2 regions of the Pseudomonas cerasi genome follow, and region 1 is predicted to be linked to the other one. Evidence: predicted binding sites of a transcription regulator. Region 1 holds the regulator's gene; the other holds the start of a gene.
The links. The regulator sigma-54, encoded in region 1, starts transcription at its own class of promoters, with help from an activator protein. The targets are predictions, from matches to a motif close to ANTGGCATNNANNTTGCTNT.

Region 1 (3,724 bases):
CGGTGTCACTACGGCCAAGGGAATGAAAGCGTATTTGAAAGACAGCAGGATGGACCTGCTGTCCAACGTAAGAGGACAGTATGAGGCTCGTTAAAACTCTTCCTTTATTGCTCGGCCTGGGCGCAGCACTGGGAAGCGCGAGCGCCTGGTCCCTGCCAACCGACCGAGATCAGCCTATCCACATCCAGTCTGACGATGCTCAGCTCGATGACAAGAAAGGCGTGGCGACTTACAAGGGCAATGTCATCATCACTCAGGGCTCGATGAAAATCACGGGCAACACCGTGACGATCACGCGTAATGCCCAGGGCGAAGTCGACGTATTCACCTCGGTCGGCAATCTGGCCTACTACGAGCAGAAGCCTGCCGTGGACAAGCCGATCGTGCAGGCCTATGCCGTCACCATTCAGTATTACGCCGGCCAGGACCGTATCGTCCTGATCGACAAGGCCAAGGTCATCAATGATGGCAACACCTCGGAAGGCGAGAAAATCGTCTACGACACGGTCAGACAGGTCGTCAGCGCCGGTCGGGCCAATGGCGGCGCCAAGGTGACCACACCACGTCCGCGTATCGACATGGTCATCCAGCCGAAAAAGAAAACCGATCAACCTCAGAAGGCCCAGTAAATGGCGACGCTCAAAGCCCAGCATCTGGCTAAAAGCTACAAAAGCCGGCAGGTCGTGCGCGATGTGAGCATCTCCATCGACAGCGGCCAGATCGTCGGCCTGCTGGGCCCGAACGGCGCCGGCAAGACCACCTGCTTCTACATGATCGTGGGTCTGGTCCAGGCTGATCAGGGTCGTGTGCTGATTGACGATCTGGATGTCAGCCATCAACCCATGCACGGTCGCGCCCGCGCGGGTATCGGCTACCTGCCACAGGAAGCCTCGATCTTCCGCAAGCTCTCGGTGTCCGACAACATCATGGCGATTCTCGAGACCCGCAAGGAGCTCGACGCCGGTGCACGTCGCAAGGAACTGGAAAGCCTTCTGCAGGAGTTCCACATCACCCATATCCGCGACAACCTGGGCATGAGCCTGTCGGGTGGTGAACGTCGCCGTGTGGAAATCGCCCGAGCCCTGGCCACCGCGCCGAAATTCATCCTGCTGGATGAACCATTCGCAGGTGTCGACCCTATTTCGGTAGGCGACATCAAGCAGATCATTCACCATCTCAAGGCCAAGGGTATCGGTGTGCTGATCACCGACCACAACGTCCGGGAAACACTGGATATCTGCGAAACGGCCTACATCGTTAACGATGGACAGCTGATTGCGGAAGGCGACTCCGAGACCATTCTGGCGAACCAGCTGGTGAAAGAGGTCTACCTCGGCCACGAGTTCCGCCTTTAATCGTCTGCCCCTTTGCGCTTCGCAGCCGATTGATGCCTACGCAGTGTATTGACAACATTTTATTTGTCATATCACTCTAGGCAAATGCACAGGTTTCAGGCATATAATTTGCTTAATTTGGCGCCACGGCGCCTGTAGTAGATGGCGCATGCGCGCCGGCGAATAAGGTGTTTAGCCCCTGCCATGAAACCATCGCTAGTCTTGAGAATGGGCCAGCAGCTGACGATGACACCGCAGCTGCAACAGGCAATCCGCTTACTTCAGCTTTCAACTCTGGATCTTCAGCAGGAGATCCAGGAAGCGCTGGAGTCAAATCCTATGCTGGAGCGGCAGGAAGAAGGCGACGACTTCGACAACTCCGACCCGCTTGCCGACAACATCGAACAAAAGCCCAACCCCGACGTTCAGGAACCGACCTATCAGGAATCCGCGCCTACCGTGGACAATCTTGAAGACGGTGAATGGAACGAGCGCATTCCCAACGAGCTGCCCGTCGATACCGCATGGGAAGACATCTACCAGACCAGCGCCAGCAGCCTGCCAAGCAACGATGACGACGAGTGGGACTTCACCACACGCACCTCCGCCGGTGAAAGCCTGCAAAGCCACCTGCTGTGGCAGTTGAATGTTGCGCCGATGTCCGACAAGGACCGTCTGGTGGCGGTCACGCTGATCGACTGCATCAACAATCAGGGCTACCTCGACGAGACGCTCGATGAGATTCTCGAGTCGTTCGACCCTGAGCTGGACATCGAGCTCGACGAGATCGAAGCCGTACTGCATCGCATCCAGCAGTTCGAACCTGCCGGCATCGGTGCTCGCAATCTGAGCGAATGCCTGCTGCTGCAACTGCGCCAGCTGCCAGCGAAAACGCCGTGGCTGACAGAAGCACAGCGCCTGGTCAGCGACTACATCGATCTGCTCGGAAGCCGCGACTACGGCCAGCTGATGCGGCGCATGAAGCTCAAGGAAGACGAGCTGCGCCAGGTCATCGAGCTGGTGCAAAGCCTCAACCCGCGTCCAGGCTCGCAGATCGAATCCACCGAAGCCGAATACGTCATTCCGGACGTGATCGTGCGCAAGGACAACGAACGCTGGCTGGTCGAACTCAATCAGGAGTCGGTGCCACGCCTGCGGGTCAATCCGCAATACGCGGGCTTCGTGCGGCGCGCTGACACCAGCGCAGACAACACCTTCATGCGCAATCAGTTGCAGGAAGCGCGCTGGTTCATTAAAAGCCTGCAAAGCCGCAACGAAACACTGATGAAGGTCGCCACGCAGATCGTCGAACACCAGCGCGGTTTCCTCGAGTACGGCGACGAGGCCATGAAGCCGCTCGTCCTGCACGACATTGCCGAGGCAGTTGGCATGCACGAATCGACTATCTCGCGGGTGACCACGCAGAAATTCATGCACACCCCACGTGGCATTTACGAGCTGAAATACTTCTTCTCAAGCCATGTGAGCACCTCCGAGGGCGGAGAATGCTCGTCCACGGCAATTCGCGCAATCATCAAAAAACTGGTTGCGGCGGAAAATCAGAAAAAGCCGTTGAGTGATAGTAAGATCGCTGGTTTACTGGAGGCACAAGGCATTCAAGTAGCCCGTCGCACAGTCGCCAAGTACCGTGAGTCTCTCGGGATCGCCCCTTCCAGTGAGCGTAAGCGACTGATGTGATGCAGGCCGAGCCACAGCGTCCCAGTGGCAGGCGCCATGCCTGCCTCTTTATGCACTGGCAAAGGAGAAAGCTGTATGCAAGTCAACATCAGTGGACACCAACTGGAAGTGACCAAACCCCTTCGTGAATACGTTGAGCTCAAGCTCAAGAAGCTCGAAGGGCATTTTGACAAGATTACCAACGTGCAGGTCACGATGACGGTCGAAAAGCTCAAGCAAAAGATCGAAGCCACGTTGCACATCCATGGTGGAGAGGTCGTTGCCAATGCTGAACATGATGACATGTACGCTGCCATCGACCTGCTCACTGACAAGCTAGACCGACAATTGCTCAAGCATAAGGAAAAGCAGCAAAGCATCCTCAAAGGTGCGGCCGCTCGCTAACGCCCATTTAATGATCCGAATCGAAAATATCCTGACCCCCGGCCGCTCCCTCGTGAACGTGCCGGGTGGCAGCAAAAAGCGTGTACTCGAAGAAATTGCCAACCTGATCGGCCGTGAAGTGCCGGGCATGGTCTCGGATACAGTATTCGCAAGCCTCGTTGCCCGGGAAAAACTGGGCTCGACCGGTTTTGGCAACGGTATTGCCATTCCCCACTGCCGCCTTGCTGACTGCAGCGAGCCTGTCAGTGCAGTCATTCACCTCGCTACACCCGTGGATTTCGACGCCATCGATGGCGCGCCGGTTGACC
Region 2 (3,724 bases), 790 kb from region 1:
GCGGTAGTCACGCCACTGCCGACGCTGGTATTGCCGGAAGTACCGCGAATCGACTGAGCATATTGATCAGCGAACTCGGCACGTGACGATTTGAAACCGGTTGTCGCGACGTTGGCAATGTTGTTGCCGGTAACGTCGAGACTTTTGTTTGCAGCATAGAGCCCACTAAGGCCGATATTGAAAGACATGTTTCACTCCTGCGCCGTAGCGGCTCTACAATCCGATAGTTTGAACTTTGGACAGGGCGACACTGCCGCTGGCCAGGTTAAGCGTTGTTTCTGCGCCATTGACACCCAGCGTGACACTGTTGACCGTGGCGGGCAGGTAAGTTGAAAACTGCGTGTTCTTGCCTTCCACCGAGCCTTCAGCCTTGAAGCTGTAAGTGCCCGATGGCAGCTGGGTACCGCTTGAGTCCGTACCGTCCCAGGCAAAGCTGGTGGTACCGGCTTTTTGCGTGCCCAGGTCGACACTGTCGACCAGATTCGATTGCGCGTCGTACACCTTGACGGTCGTCAGCGAGCTTTCGCCCGGCACCACGATCGAACCGGTCAGGCCTTTGGTGGTATCGACCGAAGTACTGCTCGCATCAATGATCACCGAGCGACCGACCAGTGACGAGGCCTGCAAGGCCTGCGACGACTTGTAGCTGCTGGCGATCGTATCCACCGTCGACGTCAGGTTCTGCATGCTTTCAAGGCTGCTGAACTGCGCCAGTTGCGCCACGAACTGCGTGTTGTCCTGCGGGTCCAGAGGATTCTGGTTCTTCATCTGCGTGACCAGCAGTTGCAGAAACGAATCCTTGCCCAACGTACCGGTAGAGTCCGTCTTGGTCGGTGTCGGGTTCTGCAGCGTATTCAGGAATGTCGATGAGACGCTGGTTGCTGAGGTGTTATCAACGGCCATAACTTTCGCCTTCTATCACTGACCGAGGGTCAGAACCTTCTGCATCATGGATTTAGCGGTGTTCATGATTTCTGCGTTGGTCTGGAAAGACCGGCTGGCAGAAATCATGTCGGCCATTTCTTCCACGACATTGACGTTGGGGTAATAGACATACCCGTCCTTGTCAGCGGAAGGATGATTGGGCTCGTAACGTGCTTCCAGGTTCGAGCTGTCTTCGATGATGCCGTTGACCTGAACGCCCTGCCCGGCTTCGCCTTGGTCCTGGAACAACGAACCACCTGTGGACTGCTGACCCTGCATCACGGTGGCGAACACCGGGTGACGGGCGCGGTAGGTCTGGTCCATGCTCGAAGACACGGTCTCGGCGTTGGCGATGTTACTGGCCGTGGTGTTCAGACGCGTGGTCTGGGCACTCATGGCGCTACCGGCAATGTTGAACACATTGGCTAGTGACATGAGTTATTCTCCGCGAAGGGCTGCAACCAGCCCCTTGAACTTGCTGTTGAGCAATGTGAAGCTGGCCTGGAAGCCCATGGCGTTCTCGGTGTAGCTGGCCTGCTCGACCTGGGAATCAACGGTGTTCTGGTCCAGCGAAGGCTGCGACGGCGTGCGATACATCAGCGTACCGTCGTCATTGCCCATGCCCTCGGCTTCGATATGACGGCTGTTGGTCTTGTTCAGCGCGAAGTGACCGTTCTGGACCTTGTCGTTTTCGGCAGCCAGCACCGACGAGAAGTCCAGATCGCGAGCCTTGAAGTTCGGGGTGTCGGCGTTGGAGATGTTGTTGGCCAACACCTCTGCACGCTGAGCCCGGAAGTTCAGAGCCTTTTCATGTATGCCTAGCGCTTTATCGAAGCTGATGCTCATTTCGGGAAACCTTTGCCGGTTGACCTGATTCTGTTGCTACTGACAAAGCAATCGGCGTGCCATGTTGTAAAAGCCAATGATTGCGGGGGCCGTAGGCAGCGGTGAGGCGGCAATGCCAGAAAAGCGGCAAGGCATTTCCGCTGTGGAGGGGCAAAGCGGCAAGGTGGGTGCCGTTTTTTTGCCAGTATGGGGGCAGCGTTGGCGAATCTCGTATCTGCACTACAGGATTGTGGTGATGACCGATACACTCAAGCGCACAAGGATTGGGAATTGGAAAGGAGCTTCATCTTGGTCGACTCAATAGGCACTCACAACAACCCGGTCATTAACACCGCGAAAGCCGTGGCGCCCCCCGCCACCTCACACACCCCCCGTGCCCCTTCTGCCACCTCAAACAAAGCGCAGGACTCAGGTTGGCCGAAGCTACGACGTCAACAAGGCTAAAAATGATGCCGAGGTGCCTGACACGACTGATCCCGAACTGCTGGCACGCGCGAAAAAAGCAACTCAATTTGTGAACGGCGGTAGAGAGAATCCTTTCGCAGGCATGGCTAGAGATCAAAGCTTATTTGGCGACAGTGCATCAGCTACCGACGCACCCTCCACCGAATGAAAGTCCGGGCGGTTTTCGATCATTTCCGCCCGGACAACGCTTTCAATCAGAGACCCAGCTCACTCAAACCCGGGTGATCATCCGGTCGGCGCCCCAATGGCCAATGGTATTTGCGCTCGGACTCGGCGATCGGCAAATCGTTGATGCAGGCAAAGCGCCGTTGCATGAGGCCGTTTGCAGCGAACTCCCAGTTTTCGTTGCCATACGAACGGAACCAGTTGCCGGAGTCGTCATGCCATTCGTAGGCATAGCGCACCGCGATGCGGTTATCCGTGAATGCCCAGAGCTCCTTGATCAGCCGGTAGTCCAGTTCCTTGCGCCACTTGCGCTCCAGAAAGGCCTGAGCCTCTGCACGACCATTGATGAACTCGCTGCGGTTACGCCAGTAGGTGTCTTCGGTGTAGGCCAGCGCAACTTTAGCCGCATCGCGAGAGTTCCAGCCATCCTCGGCGCCACGGACTTTCTGGACAGCCGTCTCCAGGGTAAAGGGTGGAAATGGCGGTCTTCCTTTATCACTCATACCAGCGTCCTCAGAACGGTTTGTAGGGCAGAAATTTTCCATCGAGGGTGATCACGGCTCGCTCGCCCCCTTCCGGATCGTCGACTTTCTTGATGTCGAGCTTGAAGTTGATTGCGCTGATGATGCCGTCGCCGAACTGCTCATGCACCAATGCCTTCAGCGTCGTGCCATAGACCTGAACCATTTCGTGGAAGCGATAGATCGTCGGGTCACTGGAGACGTCTTCGACATTGCCGCGCAACGGGATGGTTTGCAGTTCGGCGACCGCGTCCCTGTCCAGCCCGAGACGCTCGGCGACTACCTCGGCCACCGCTTCCGGCAATGGGTGCTGACCGAGCAATGCAGCCGTGACATACACCACGCTCAACCCCGTACCTTCTGCAAGCCCTGCCCACGTCAGGTTCTTTGCGGTCTTGGCCTGCAGCACACGTTCAGTCAGATTCTGGCGCGGCGCTCTGGAAATGTTGCTGTGCGGCATAGGTAACCCTCCGGAATGAATTCACGTCAATCACAGCATCGGCAACTATCACCATAAGATCCAAGACTGATTTATGATCATAGCCATAATCCTGCCTTATGGTGATGCCGTGCTGTTACGCCATATACGTTATTTGCTGGCAGTCGCCGACCATGGCAATTTCACCCGGGCGGCCGAGGCCCTGCATGTCTCGCAACCGGCGTTGTCGCAACAGATCAGGCAGCTGGAAAGCAGCCTGGGTGTGCAACTGTTCGACCGCACCCGCCGCAGCGTCGTGCCGACCGATGCCGGCCGCGTGTATCTGGACCACGCGCGTCGCTGCCTGCTTGAGCTGGAGGCCGGG

Region 2: flgB (flagellar basal body rod protein FlgB) is a predicted target of sigma-54. The motif match lies at 1,815-1,834, and genes of this name have one in related genera.

The regions. Positions count from the first base shown of each region.
Region 1 is NZ_JAQJVM010000002.1:1,082,978-1,086,701, forward strand. It holds gene lptC (LPS export ABC transporter periplasmic protein LptC) at 1-94, shown strand, start outside; gene lptA (lipopolysaccharide transport periplasmic protein LptA) at 81-629, shown strand; gene lptB (LPS export ABC transporter ATP-binding protein) at 630-1,355, shown strand; gene PI739_RS13975 (RNA polymerase factor sigma-54) at 1,539-3,032, shown strand; gene hpf (ribosome hibernation-promoting factor, HPF/YfiA family) at 3,108-3,416, shown strand; gene ptsN (PTS IIA-like nitrogen regulatory protein PtsN) at 3,427-3,724, shown strand, end outside.
Region 2 is NZ_JAQJVM010000002.1:294,256-297,979, forward strand. It holds gene flgE (flagellar hook protein FlgE) at 1-188, opposite strand, end outside; gene flgD (flagellar hook assembly protein FlgD) at 214-903, opposite strand; gene flgC (flagellar basal body rod protein FlgC) at 919-1,359, opposite strand; gene flgB (flagellar basal body rod protein FlgB) at 1,363-1,770, opposite strand; gene PI739_RS10445 (nuclear transport factor 2 family protein) at 2,430-2,903, opposite strand; gene cynS (cyanase) at 2,914-3,381, opposite strand; gene cynR (transcriptional regulator CynR) at 3,455-3,724, shown strand, end outside.